Regions from separate parts of the Shewanella maritima genome, predicted to be linked through region 2. Evidence: riboswitches for the same ligand, from Rfam matches in the RefSeq annotation. Region 2 holds a riboswitch; the other holds the start of a gene.
The links. Region 2 has a riboswitch for cobalamin ahead of EXU30_RS04640 (TonB-dependent receptor). Riboswitches for the same ligand answer to the same signal wherever they lie in the genome.
Positions count from the first base shown of each region.

Region 1: linked by a shared signal. The riboswitch ahead of EXU30_RS15155 (ABC transporter ATP-binding protein) and the one ahead of EXU30_RS04640 (TonB-dependent receptor) in region 2 are both predicted to bind cobalamin.

Region 1 is NZ_CP036200.1:3,572,444-3,580,089, forward strand. It holds gene metH (methionine synthase) at 80-3,796, opposite strand; gene EXU30_RS15150 (histidine phosphatase family protein) at 4,022-4,723, shown strand; cobalamin riboswitch at 4,984-5,149, shown strand; gene EXU30_RS15155 (ABC transporter ATP-binding protein) at 5,222-6,079, shown strand; gene EXU30_RS15160 (FecCD family ABC transporter permease) at 6,073-7,182, shown strand; gene cobT (nicotinate-nucleotide--dimethylbenzimidazole phosphoribosyltransferase) at 7,234-7,646, shown strand, end outside.
Region 2 is NZ_CP036200.1:1,101,821-1,109,466, forward strand. It holds gene metE (5-methyltetrahydropteroyltriglutamate--homocysteine S-methyltransferase) at 1-1,812, opposite strand, end outside; gene EXU30_RS04630 (LysR family transcriptional regulator) at 1,964-2,866, shown strand; gene EXU30_RS04635 (HDOD domain-containing protein) at 2,910-3,650, opposite strand; gene EXU30_RS04640 (TonB-dependent receptor) at 3,796-5,763, opposite strand; cobalamin riboswitch at 5,904-6,114, opposite strand; gene EXU30_RS04645 (hypothetical protein) at 6,361-7,050, opposite strand; gene EXU30_RS04650 (peptidase U32 family protein) at 7,323-7,646, opposite strand, start outside.

The DNA of each region.
Region 1 (7,646 bases), 2.2 Mb from region 2:
GTTATTTCGAGATGTGAGTTGCGGCTGATAATTACTGTTGAGTCTCGGTTGTACTCAGCCGCGTCTTTAACATCAAAAACTACTCAGGATCATAATCCAACACAGGTGCTAACCATTTCTCGGTTTCAGCAACTGTCATCCCTTTACGTTTAGCGTAGTCTTCTACCTGATCTTTACCGACATTAGTCACACCAAAATAGCGCGATTGTGGATGAGCAAAGTACCAGCCAGACACTGCTGCCGTTGGGTACATGGCGTAACTTTCTGTGATATTCAGGTCAATGCACTCATCGGGCTTAAGTAAATCCCATAGCAGGCCTTTTTCTGTATGATCTGGGCAAGCAGGGTAGCCTGGGGCTGGGCGAATGCCTTTATACTTCTCGCGAATAAGCGCTTCATTGTCTAAGGCCTCATCAGACGCGTAGCCCCAAAACTCTTTACGTACACGTTCATGCATACGCTCAGCAAAGGCTTCAGCTAAGCGGTCCGCTAAGCATTTGAGCATAATCGCGTTGTAGTCATCGTGAGCGGCTTCAAAACGTGCGATATGCTCATCAATGCCATGCCCCGCGGTTACTGCAAATCCACCCATGTAATCCGCAACGCCACTAGTTTTTGGTGCGACAAAATCACTTAAACAGAAGTTGTCGTTACCTACGCGCTCAAGTTGCATCCGTAGATGGTGAGTCGTCATCAGTACTTGCTCGCGGCTTTCATCGGTATATAGCTCAATATCGTCATGGTTAACTGTATTGGCAGGGAACAAGCCAATGACGCCTTTGGCGGTCAGCCATTTTTCTTTGATAATGGTTTCAAGCATGGCTTTACCATCTTTAAACAGCTTGCGCGCTTCTTCACCGACTACCTCGTCTTCAAGAATATCTGGGAAGCGGCCGTGTAGCTCCCAGCTTCTAAAAAATGGTGTCCAGTCGATACGGTCAACTAAATCTTCTAATGGGTAGTCATCAAACACTTGCTTGCCTAGCACTTTTGGAGTGAACGGCGTGTAGTTATCCCAATCGTGTTGGCAGCGGTTTTCCCGCGCATCTTCTATAGAGACAATGTTTTTGCGCTTGGTTTGTGACAGACGCTTTTCTCGCATTACGTCGTATTCTTTATATATCTCATCAATCGTAGTGTGACGGGTGTCGTCATTGATTAGTTTAGAGACCATAGGTACGGCGCGTGAAGCATCAGCAATGTAGATAGCGCCATGTGGATAGTGCGGCGCAATTTTTACTGCTGTGTGAATTTTCGAGCAGGTAGCGCCGCCAATGATGGCGGGTAAGGTTAGGCCTTCACGCTCAAAGGTTTTTACATTGTGTACCATCTCATCAAGACTTGGAGTGATTAGCCCCGACATACCAATAATATCGACGTTCTCGGTTTTGGCGACTTCAATGATTTTTTCAACCGGCACCATTACCCCAAGGTCAATGACCTCATAACCGTTACACGCCAGCACGACGCCAACAATGTTTTTGCCAATGTCGTGAACATCGCCTTTTACGGTCACCATCAACACCTTGCCGTTGGACTGTCCTTCGACTTTTTCGGCTTCAATAAATGGGTTGAGGTAGGCAACCGCTTTTTTCATTACCCTAGCTGATTTCACCACTTGCGGCAGGAACATTTTACCTGCGCCGAATAAGTCACCCACCACGTTCATGCCGTCCATCAACGGCCCTTCAATGACATCCAGTGGTCTTGAGGCTTGTAGGCGCGCTTCTTCGGTGTCTTGGTCAATGTACTCGGTAATGCCTTTTACCAGGGCGTGAGATAAGCGCTCTGCAACAGGTAGCTCACGCCAAGCTAGGTCTTCTTTTTTACCTGCTTGTTTGCCGTCGCCGCGGAACTTCTCTGCTACGTCCAATAAAATTTCAGTATTGCTGGTGCCTTCAACTGGGCATGGAAGGTTAAGCACCACGTTCTCAACTTTCTCTTTTAACTCTGGGTCGATGTCATCATAAATCGCTAACTGACCGGCGTTAACAATACCCATGTCCATGCCGACTTTAATCGCATGGTATAAGAACACCGCGTGAATGGCTTCACGCACCAAGTTATTACCACGGAACGAGAATGACACATTCGACACGCCGCCTGAGATCATGGCGTGGGGCAGGGTGGCTTTTATGTCTTTAATCGCTTCAATAAAATCGACAGCATAGTTGTCGTGCTCGTCAATACCTGTGGCAATCGCGAAAATATTTGGGTCGAAAATAATGTCTTCAGGCGGGAAGCCAACCACATCTACCAGTAAGTGATAGGCGCGAGTACAAATCTCGGTTTTACGCTCGCGGGTATCTGCCTGACCATCTTCATCAAATGCCATCACAATGGCAGCTGCGCCATAGCGTTTAACCAGCGTAGCTTGCTCGATAAAGGCTTGCTCGCCTTCTTTCATCGAGATGGAGTTAACAATGGACTTGCCCTGAACGCACTTAAGGCCAGCTTCAATCACTTCCCACTTAGATGAGTCGATCATAATCGGCACGCGGGAGATATCTGGCTCAGAGGCGATAAGGTTTAAGAACTTTTGCATGTTGGCGACGCCATCAAGCATGCCCTCATCCATATTGACGTCGATGATCTGCGCGCCGTTTTCAACCTGCTCGCGCACTACATCCAGCGCTTCTTCAAACTTTTCTTCTTTAATAAGGCGCAAAAACTTAGCTGAGCCAGTCACGTTGGCGCGCTCACCCACATTTACGAATAGTGAGTCTGAATCAATGGTCAGCGGCTCTAAACCCGATAAACGACAGGCCACCGGAATATCTGGCAGCTTGCGCGGCTTAAATTGCTCAACGGTTTGTTTTATCGCGCTAATGTGGGCAGGCGTACTACCACAGCAGCCGCCGACAATATTAAGCATGCCAGCTTGAGCCCACTCGCCAATCACCTCAGCCATTTCTTCAGGCGTTTCATCGTAGCCACCAAACTCATTTGGTAGACCCGCATTAGGATGCGCGGACACGTAGCACTCAGAAATACGTGCAAGTTCTTCGATGTAAGGGCGCAGCTCTTTTGGGCCTAGGGCGCAGTTAAGACCGATAGATAAAGGCTTGATGTGCCTTAACGAGTTGTAAAACCCCTCGGTGGTTTGCCCGGTTAAAGTGCGGCCTGACGCATCGGTAATCGTGCCTGAAATCATCACTGGCAAGCGCTCACCAATATTGTCAAATACTGACTCGATGGCAAATAGCGCCGCTTTTGCGTTTAGGGTATCGAAAATGGTTTCAACCAGAATGATGTCAGCGCCGCCATCGATTAGCGCTTGAGTAGACTCAGTGTAGGCAGCGACAAGGTCATCAAAGTGGATATTACGAAAGCCTGGGTCATTTACATCTGGACTGATAGAGCAAGTACGGTTAGTTGGGCCAAGCACACCGGCAACAAAACAGCGACGACCTGTCTCGGCCTCTACTTCATCTGCGGCTTCACGGGCAAGGCGCGCACCTTCAAAGTTAATTTCGGCTGACTGCGCTTGCATATCGTAGTCGGCCATGGCGATGGTGGTCGCATTGAAGGTATTGGTCTCAAGAATGTCACAACCTGCGAGCAGATATTCGCGGTGGATTTGCTTGATGATATTTGGCTGGGTTAACACCAGCATGTCATTGTTGCCTTTGACATCGCAGTGCCAGTCTTTAAAACGCTCACCTCTAAAGTCAGCTTCTTCAAGCTTGTAGTCCTGGATCATGGTACCCATAGCGCCATCTAAAAACAGCGTGCGCTGCTCTAGCAATTGCTCTATTTGCTGTAGGGTTTGGCTATGGGAACGCGCTTTATCCATTACTAAGGTACCTCTAAGTAAGCTTTTACTGTCGTTTATCATCCGCGTGTAGCATTGTGCTGAGTATTATTTATTACCACAATGTCGCTAGTTAACTAACTATTTATGGGTATTTAATGATTTAAATAACTAAACTAGTTGAGTCTAGCAGTTCGGAGTTTTAGACTTTTATACGTATAGACGTCCATAATAAGCGAGTTGCTTAGAATAGAGCAAGGCGGTTTTATGAAAATTATTAAGTTGTGGTTATTGCGCCACGGTGAATGTGAGGGCGGACAAATTCTGCGTGGTAAGGTTGATGTCGCGTTATCTGATGCTGGACAAGCACAAATGAGCCGCGCAGCATCACGCATTGAGCCAAGCGTTGATAGAGTGTTTAGCTCATCGCTGCAGCGCTGCGCCAATTGGAGTCAGGGGTACGCAAAGGAAAAATCCCTTGAATGTCAGCTGGTTGAAGGGCTAGAAGAAATCGACTTTGGCGTGTGGGATGGGCAATCTTTCGAGCAGCTTTATCAAGACTATGATGAACAAATGCAAGCCTACTGGTGCGATCCATGGGATGAGCAACATACTCCAGAAAATGGTGAGTCTTTATTGAGTTTTCAGCAGCGGGTGTTGCTAGCATTAGAGCCTGTGATTAATCAGGTGGCGCAGATTGAACCTGATACCAATATTAGTGCCAATATGAGCTCCAACACTCATGTTAATCACAGTGGGGAAACAGAGGCATTTGTGCCTAGCGCGCTAATAGTGACTCACGGCGGGGTGATAAAAGCCTTGCTGGCACATGTATTAAGTACGGGGCAAACAGCCTCAATGTTCAGTCACTTTAAACTGCCTTATGCTGCGCTGTTAAGTTTGGATGTGTATGTCGAGGGCGATGATATTGATAACTGTCAGTTTTGTTTGAACTGGCCTGAAATATAAAGGATTTTGTAACGGCTATTGGAGAGTCGCTTAAGTTAAGCGATAATCAAAGCGTTATATGAAGGTTGACCTCAATTGTGAATGTCTATCGCACCTGTTATTCATGTGTATTGGGAGTATATGAGCTTTGAGGTAGCAAGCCTCTTTAGCAGGGATGCTAAAGTGGAGCCCATAATGTAAAGATAGGGGACGATTTTACGGCGTCTTGCGCTATCAAAGTTCGTGTGCTCCGATGGTTAGAGCAGTCATGCTCTTGCCTTGACGGTTAACCCATATTTAAATTCATTTTGATTTGGCATCAGGGAATCGGGCAATCCCGAACTGTACCCGCAACTGTGATGGTGGTTATTGTTTAACTTCACCTTTGAAGTGAGTGAAGTTAGTGAAACAAGCCGCCTAAGTCAGATACCTATGCCGATGTCTTGCAGATGTCCTGCAGGATAAATCAAATCCAGTTTACCTAATTGATGCTGAGCGGGTTACTCAGCGGAGTAGTTTATGACAGCCATTTCTGTATCCGCCGTGAGTTGGACGGTGGGTAAACAGCTTATTCTTGATGATGTGAGTTTGTGTCTTGATAAAGGCAAGATGCTCGGCGTTATCGGCCCGAATGGTGCGGGTAAATCTAGCTTGCTGCGCTGCTTATACCGCTACATCACCCCAGATAGCGGTGACATTACCTTGTTAGGCAAACCGATTGAGGAATACTCGTCGCAGTCATTAGCCCTCAATGTTGCTGTGGTGCAACAAGATACCCCAGCCCATGTGGAGTTAACTGTTACTCAGCTAGTGACGATGGGGCTGACTCCGCACAAAGGGTTAATGGCAAGGCTTACCAAAGAAGATAAACAGCAAGTGAGTGATGCGATTGAGCAGGTAGGGCTGCGCGATAAAGCCTTGCAGATGTTCAATGCGCTTTCAGGTGGTGAGAAACAACGAGTGCTCATTGCCCGCGCCATAGTGCAGCAGCCACAAATTTTGGTGCTAGATGAACCGACTAACCACTTAGATGTGCGCTATCAAATTCAAATTCTTGAGCTGGTAAAAAGTCTAGGCATTACCGTGATTGCCTCAATTCATGACTTAAACCTCGCAAGCGCCTTGTGTGATGAGTTAGTTATGTTGCATCAAGGCAAAGTGGTTGCCCATGGAGAGCCTAAAACGGTACTGACCGAATCTCGCATTGGTGATGTATTTGGTGTGTGCTGCCAGGTAGGTGAGCATCCACAAAACCAAAGCCCATTGATTACTTATTTCTATGGTTACCAAGGTTCAAGCGAGCTTAATACTCCTAGCTATAGCAAATATTCTCAACTGGACTCGGAGTTTGGGTCAAAGGAGTCTGCGCAATGCTAGGGCGGTTAACTAAACCAATAGCGCAGGTAGATAAACAGACGCAGCGCTACTATCTCGCTTGTGTGTTAACTGGCATCATGCTGATGATTACCCCGATACTGGCAGCCAGCTTTGGCGCAGCCAATATTGGCTTTAGCGATATTGTAACTGGCTTAGGCGCTAAAGTTTTCGGCGCTACTTTTTCGGGCGCTGCAGGTTCAGGTAGTGAGTCTGTATCCCCATTAGTTGAGCGCATCGTTTTTGAGCTTCGTTTTCCTCGGGTTATTCTGGCGTTTGTGGCAGGCGCTGGCCTTGCCATTGCGGGCAGTGTGCTGCAAACCGTGACTCGCAACCCACTGGCCGACCCTTATTTATTTGGCATAAGTGCTGGCGCATCATTTGGCGCTGTGGTGGTATTTAGCTTATTTGGGCAGTGGTTTGACTATTCATTGCTCGCCCAATGGCAAGATAACCCGCTTGCGCAGTTAAGCTTGCCAATCGGTGCATTTATAGGCGCTAGCTTGTCGGTGCTGCTGGTGCTGGCTTTATCCGGCAGTGGATTACATGCGCAAATTGAGCGCATGTTGTTGTCGGGCGTTGCCACCTCATTCATGTTTAGCGCACTTACCACACTAGTGTTGTATTTTTCAGACCCGCAAGCGGCAGCGTCGGTACTGTTTTGGACCTTAGGCAGTTTTGCCAAAGCCAGTTGGAGCGGCTTGCTATTGCCCACGCTGGTGGTGGTTGGCGGCTTGCTGGTGATTTTAGCATTTAAACGACAAATTATGGCGCTGCAGGCGGGCGATGAGTCTGCGCACACGCTGGGTGTTAATGTGGCGCGTTTGCGTTTAAGCATGTTGTTACTTTGTTCTCTAATCACTGCGGTGCTGGTGGCAAGCTGCGGAGGCATCGGATTTGTTGGCTTGATGATCCCGCATACTATACGCTTGTGCCTACCTGGGCGGTCGCCATTATTACTTACTGCCTTGTTTGGCGGATTATTTTTAGTTTGGGTTGATGTGGTCGCTAGATGCATCCTAGCGAATCAGGAACTGCCGGTGGGGATTATTACCTCAGCCATTGGTAGTGTATTTTTCTTATTAATTTTACGTCGCCGTCGTTAACTCACTGAGTTCAGTGCCCGGCGTTATTAGATTTTGTACTTCGGAGTCAAGATGTTTGCAGTAGATCCGGTTAGTCGCAAGTTTGATGAGCAAATCGCTCTCACCATTAATCAAAAAACCAAGCCGTTAGGCGCTTTGGGTAAATTAGAGCCGCTAGCTGCGCAAATTGCTAGAGTGCAGCTCAGCAAAGATTCTGAATGTAAAAAGTTGGAAATCACCCAACCCGGCATGTTGGTATTTGCTGGCGACCATGGCATTGCCAAGTTTGGCGTGTCGATTGCGCCGATTGATGTCACCAGACAAATGGTGCAAAACTTTGTTGCTGGCGGCGCAGCGATTAACGTGTTTAGCAAGCAAATGGGCTTTAACCTTGAAGTGATTGATTGCGGTATCGCGAAACCATTGGATAACTATCGCGGTGTCACTCAGCATAGATTAGGTGAAGGTACCAACGCCATTCACCA
Region 2 (7,646 bases):
AATACCTATCCCAGCTTGTTCAAGGTCTACAACCTCATCTCGTATCGCCAGTCCAATTTGGTTAGCAATCACCTCGCGCTCAATATCTTCGCGGGCAAACGACCAATGTAAAATGGTAACAGGTCCAGTCAACATACCTTTCACTGGCTTGTCAGTTAGGCTTTGAGCATAGGTTGTCCAATCTAGCGTCATTGGTTTCGCGCGGCTAACATCACCATAGATGAGCGGCGGTTTAACACAACGTGAACCATAGCTTTGTACCCAACCTTTTTGCGTAAAGGCAAAACCTTCGAGCTGCTCGCCAAAATACTCCACCATGTCGTTACGCTCTGACTCACCATGAACCAGCACATCAATGCCAATACTCGACTGACGTTCAATGGTGTCTTTAATCACCGCTTTTATATGTTGTTGATAATCAAGCTCAGCAAGCTCGCCTTGACGCCAGCGGCGGCGCAGACCTCGAATCGCAGCAGTTTGCGGGAATGAACCAATCGTTGTAATAGGCAAACTTGGCAGTTTTAACGCATTGGCTTGTGCAACTTGGCGCTGCTTGTACGCACTGCCGCGCTCAAAATCTTGCTCAGTGAGATTATCAAGACGTTGATAGACGGCCTCGTTACGCCTTGCACTACGTGCTTGCTTACGTTTGGCACAAAGGCTACGTATATGTTGGCTGCGCTCACTTTGTGGATGGGTAACAAGATGCCCCAGTTCAGTTAGCTCATTGAGTTTTTGCTTGGCAAACGCCAGCTGCAGTTTAAGCTCATCATTAAGCTCAGTCTCAGCATCAAGATCCACTGGGCTATGTAGCAACGAACAAGATGGCGCCAGCCAGATTTGCTCATCATAATCATTGATTAAGCTTTGTACTTGCTCAGCAATATCGTCAATATCTGCTGCCCACACGTTGCGACCGTTAATGACCCCCAGCGACAGCACTTTTTGCTGTTCAAGCGTTGGTAAAAACGCCGCTGCAGTCTGGTTGCCCGCAATCAGGTCAATATGCAGACCTTCAACCGGCAGTTGATTTACAAGCTGGGCATGGTGCTGAATGTCACCATAATAACTAGCGAGTAAGACTTTAATAGACGAGGGCTTGCTATCAGCAAAATACTGATAAGTTTGGCTAATCGCCTGCTGCCAGCTCTGACTCAGCTCGCTAGCGAGTATAGGCTCATCAAACTGCACCCAAGTCACACCTTGCTCTGCAAATCGCTGTAATATAATTTCATAAACTGGCAGTAATTTCGTCAATAGTTGCAGCTTGTCGAACTCGCCTTTTGCTTGAGACAAGGCTAAAAAGCTCACCGGGCCAAGTAACACAGGTTTTGGCTGATGACCGCAGGCTTTAGCCTGCTCTACCTCTTCAAAGATCTGTTCAAATGCCAACTCAAACACCTGATCTTGTTCTAATTCAGGTACTTGATAATGATAGTTAGTATTAAAAAACTTCTTCATTGCGCTCGCACTTGCTTGCTCGCCATTCACCTCAGCGCCTCGGGCAATATTGAACAAAGTGTCTAGGGTAATCTTTGCTGCAGTGCCGTCTGCATTGAGTTGGCGATGGCGCGCCGGAATAACATTGAGCATCGCGCTTAACGTTAAAACATGGTCATAGTATGCAAAGTCGCCAACCGGAATAAACTCGATACCGGCGTCAGCCTGCCATTGCCAGTGAGTTTGCTTAAGGGTTAGCGCTTGAGCTTCTAACTGCGCCTGATCAATCTCTCCGCGCCAATATTGCTCTAAAGCGAACTTTAACTCGCGATCACGACCAATCCTTGGAAATCCTAAGTTTGTAATTTTCATACCCTTTTCTCCTAACACAGCAGTAATTGTTGCCTATATGTAAAAAAATTACACAGGCGTCTGGACGTCTAGAAGTTTATTGTGTTAGTCTGAATGCAATCAATCGAATTGATTTCAATGGCAACGTGAACAGATTTCATGTGGGGACAAAATGATAGAGCTAAGACACCTTCGCACTTTAATGGCGTTAAAAGAGAGCGGCAGTTTAGCGGGCGCAGCAAAGAAGCGCTTTGTAACTCAATCTGCCTTGTCACATCAAATTAAGGAACTGGAAACTCGCATTAACTCTGCGATTTTTGTTCGTAAAAGCAAACCGTTAGCCTTTACCCATGAAGGTGCGCGCTTGCTCGATCTTGCCGAAGAAATTCTGCCGAAAGTGATCGAAACTGAGTCTGATCTGAAACGCGGCCTAGAGGGAGAAGCCCAAAGCTTTAAACTGGGCATCGAGTGTCATAGCTGCTTTCGCTGGCTAATGCCTGTCATTGAAGAGTTCAAAGCTCAATTTCCACAGGCACAAATCGATATTTCTAGCCGCTATGCATTTGACTCGCTCAATGCGCTGCAGTCTGGTGAGCTGGATATTGTATTGACTTCAGACCCTGTGCCGGGGCACACGGTGTCGTATCAACATCTATTCGACTTTGAAGTTAAACTTCTGGTTTCGACCGAGCATCCACTTGCTGCAAAATCTGTGGTTGCGCCAAGCGACTTAGGCCAGCAAGCCATTATTAGCTATCCAGTGCCGCTAACTAAACTTGATTTATACAAACACTTTTTGGAGCCAGCAGGTGTTGAACCTGGAGTGCAAAAGCAATGTGAGCTCACACCTATGCTGCTGCAACGTGTCGCCTGTAATGACGGCGTGACGACTTTGCCGAACTGGTCTATGAATGAGGGTCAAGGCTTGAGCTTGAAAGCGCTAAAACTAGGCAGTGAAGGATTGAAGAGGCCGCTGTTTGGTGCGTATCGTCGCAACACAACCAACACCAACCTCATCCATAAATGGTTTGAGCTAGTCGCTCAGGAAGGGCTAAAACTACAGCGCATGAATTAATACCGCTTTACAGGAACAGCTCACTTATAAAGCAACTGCTCGCTTACAAAGGGTTAATCAGCAGTTGTCTCTTGGCCAATACTCGCCTTAGCACAAGCCCTGCCGAATTAGGGTTTGTGGTTTGTGCGAGGTTATGGGCAACCATAAACTCCTGCTTTAAATCGTCATCTAAGCCTAAATTTTCAAACGCATCTAATGACAACGATTTTTGTTGCTTATCAATTATCGACTTTACGATTCGCAGTGACAGCGGCGGCTCAGCATTGGCATTTAAATAAGCAAACGCAGTTAAAGTGATCACCTGGCCAAACACACTAAATAGCGCCAGGGTTTGCACTTCGTCAACATCAATATTGACCTGCTTGCCTGCATCAACATCTTGCTTAATTAACTCTAAAGCAGAGCTGGCAATATCCTCAGTTAGCTGCCAATAACCGTGTACTAACTTACGGTATGGCTCAACTAAAGCATCAAGTCGCTCTTTTAAATAAAACGCAAAAGCGTAGCGATAAATATTCACCTGCCCTAAACGGATAAGCGCATCTTTCACACTGCGATTTTTTGATTGCACAGCGCCTGCGGCTTGAGCTGAATTGGCGCGAATAAGTAAGTGCGCAGCTAACGCGGGGTCGGCCGATACTGTATCGATAACCACACGAATATCAGCTTCATTGATTAAGGCTTTTTTTAGCGGAGTGAGAATGTCTCGGCGACCTAACACTTGCTCTTCATTGCTAATGATAGCTCGTACCTGATCGAACACTTCACGCTCTAATGACGTCATATTTATCCAGCACCTTGTTATTATTTTTACCTTGGAATTTATCCATAGAAGTGAGCCCTAGGTCAAGCTATCAGCACCAAAGAATACAAAAAAAGCCAGCATAGTGTGCTGGCTATTATCTTCAATGCTGTCTCTATCAAATTTATTAGAAACGGTAGCCTGCGGTTAAACGAATTTCACGCCCAGTACCTGAGTAGTAACCATTACCCCAAGTTGAGAAATAACCAGAGCTAACATACTGTTTATCGAACAGGTTATCGACACGTAGGCTAGCTTTCCAGTCACCACGGTTATAGTTAACTGCAAGGTTAGTCAGCAGGTAACTATCAATCTTGTTCCCAACATTGGCATTGTCGCCCTGCATGAAGCGATCGCCGGTATAGCTCGCCTCTAAAAAGGTTTGTAGGTTGTCAGTGATATCGTAGTTAATAAAGCTGCGACCTGAATGCTCAGCAACCCAAGACAGCTTTTTGCCTTTGTTAACGCCTTCGGTAAACTCAGCATCGATATAGTTATACTCGATACCCCACAACCAAGCTTTGGCGAAACTAACTTCGTATTTTGCATGTACGCCGTAACGACGCGAAGCTTCCGCGTTAACGTTAGCGCCGTTGAAGTTACCACCCTCAGGCTTTTCAGCACTTGGATCAAAGATGATTTCATCTTCAAGGTCTAAACGGTAAGCGTTGATGCTAATCGCGTTGGCACCGCTTGCAAAGTCCCAACCGGCTTCATACGAGCGACCAACCTGAGGTTTTAGACCAACCACGCCTTTAGGTGTATAAGCTTGCTCATCAACCTTAGCAAAACGGAAGTTATCATCTGCGCGCACATATAAGCGTTGTGACTCAGTTGGACGATAGTTCAAACCTAGCTCAAATGCATGAGCTGACTGGTCTAGATCAACACCTGCAGGATAAACCGCTTGGTCGACTAAATCGTCTTTTGCTTTCGCATAACGGCCACCCACAACGTAAGACACACTGCTCGTTAATGGCACGGTTGCATGGACATAGCCACTTAACTGAGTTTGGGTATTGCTACGCCCCATAGAAGAAAAGTCAGCCTTGCCGCTAAGAATGTCTGCACCAGCAACAATGGTCATTTCACCCTGATCCAACTGGTAAGTACCAACAGCTTTAGGTAAAAAGGCGAATTGGCTGCGTTTGTTACGACTAGCTGACCAGTTAAAGCTTGTGGTCAAAGTATCTGTATAACTAACACCTGTATCAATTGCCCACTGCTCAGAGAGTTGACGCACATAACCCAAACGCGTTGAGTTGGTCATTTCATGGGTATATTTGCTGCTGTCATTATTTGAATGACGTGGGTCCTTGTTGAACTCATCTTCACTAATCGCGCCAGCAAGCAAACGATGGTTATCATAGTAGTTGGCCTCAACAAAGAAGTCCTGCACGTCATCAGCGTATTGCAAACGACCTAAAATAGAAGCGGTTTTACTCTCGTTATTCTTACGGTAATTGTCTGAATTCTTTTGACTACCCGCTAAAAAGTAGCGCCAGTTATCGTTAATCTCACCAGCGATATCACCTTTAGCTTCTAACGTATTAAAGCTACCGCCAGAAAGCTCAATACCACCGCCACTGGCTTGTGGTGCACGGGTCACAATATTGATAACGCCGCCAACAGCCTGATCACCGTAAAGCACACCAGCACTACCTGAAAGCACTTCAACACGTTCAATTAAGTTAACTGGAATAGCACCAATTGTTGGCGCAGAAATATCGATGTTATTCAAACGACGGCCATCAACTAAAATGAGTGTGTTATTTGCCGCACCTGATGAACCAAAGCCGCGCATTGAAAATACTGGGCCGCTGTTGCTATCAGAAATTTGAATACCCGCCTGGTTGCGCAGTAAAGACTCAATGGTAGTTGCGCCGCTCATTTCAATCTCTGCAGCGTCAATTACCGTCACATTGGCAGCCATATTAATTGGGGTTTGCTCACTGCGACCAATGACCACGATCTTTTCGATGTCTTGGTCATTTGCGCCGCTTGAAGCCGTTAATTGCTCATCAGCAGCTTGAGCGGAAGAAATGCTAAAGAATGCACTGATAGCCAATGCAGTTAATGTTGGTTTAGTACCCATTTACCTTTAACTCCTAAAAGGAAAAATGGGGCAGGAATGCCGTCATACATAGCCAAGTTGTTTCTTATAGGTGTTAATAAGCAAGCAGCTTCACCGAGAATAACTTGAATATCACACTTCGAGATCTGCCCACCGAAATCTTCGAAATCATCTTTAGGGCCGGTCTCCGGACTTAGGTTCTATATCGCTTTGCAGCGATATACAAATGTCGGTTTTAACGCTGCACATTAAGTAATGCCGCGCCCAACATTCTCACCATTCACCGTTGCGGGGGCAGTAACAGGTTCACACTGTTTTCCCGATTATCCAATAGTGTTTGTCACTATCGGCACCACAAAAGATTGATCATCATTTGCACTCGCATACCATCCAGTATGCGAATGAGGCGTGATTATATACAAGTTGCAGCCCCAGCGGGAGCGATAAACGACTGAAAAGAGAATATTTCATTTAGGACGGAGCAGAGTTGCTGTAAAGCCGCTGAAACTGTTGTAGATAATAGCTGATGATGAGCTTGACTCATGTTAGGCTGCGGATGAAATAGGGAGTAAATGAAAGAATGAGGAAAGTGAGTTGAGAGTATAGCGAGCAAAGAAATTAATCCTTTGCCATAAACTCGCGGTAGTTTTCAACTGTGATGGGCGCATTCTCAACGGTGAAGGTTTTGGTGCGCATCGACTTGTGGATCAGGTACATATCTTCGCTGCCGCTAACCACAGTAAAGTAGCCTATCTCACCTTTTAGCTTGGTTAAAAAGGTTTGCGGCGCAAATGGTGTGGCGTGATGAATATTTGGCATGACAGTGCAGCCAAGAATGCCATGCACTGCGGTTAAGTCATCAACTTTTGAACCACCAAGCTTGTGATAAATAATCTCGCCTTCGCAATGGTCGCGGTATTTATCTGCCATGGTGTCTAAAAAGCGCTCTGGGTCAACGTCATTCGCTAAACCTTTAAAGCCTTGCATACACACCATGCCGCTCCAGTCGTTAAGTGATTCGTTAGCAGGAATAAACTCAGCCATAAACATATCACCTAAGATTTCATGAAACGCCAGCTTCCAATCTTGCGGCGGTAAAAAGCCGAACTGCTTAGCGAACTTAGTTAGCTGCTGCACGTTTTGCGGCATGCCTAAGTCTTCTTGCTCGCCAGAGCCGATGGCAGGTAAAACATGGGATTGTTGAGGGGCTTGATTAACTGGCACAGACTTATCAACCGCGCTCACCACAAGCGGAGTGCTTAATAATATAAGCCCTCCTATCAGTGCTAGCTGAGTCGGTTTATTCATCGTCCATGCCCTAAATCATTGCTCACTTGGCGCAAAGGATGCTGCGCGTAAGGTGCAATTGTTTATCTAAAAGATAGTCCAATATCTAAACAGTATATCCTATCAATAACAGGATTGGATAAAAATTGTTTTATTTAACACCATATTAGCAGAATTTATGACCTTTAGTTGTAGCGGTTGCCAACAGCAAAAATCAAAAAAGCCGAATATGAGCAGCACTGATGCGGCATATTCGGCTTTTTCTTTTAACCCATTTATCGTTTTAACGATAACTAACGCTTAACTAGTTGATTCGAGCCAACAATCATCATTTCACACTTCTGGCAGTCAAACACTAATTTAAGCTTGTCTTTGCCAATATCTAGGTGCATTGGCTCAGCTTTAATGCCTTCTACTTCTTTCGGACATAAATTAAAGCTATATCGTAAGCAATGCTTAGTCACCATCAACGGCGCATCGGTGAGGATCTTATTTTTCTCATAGGTGTCTTCAATTTGAATCACACCATGCTGCTCATAAAAGCTACGGGCTTTTTCGTTGGCAACATTCGATAAGAAACTCAGCGACTTTTGTGGGTAAGTGGCACTCGCATCATA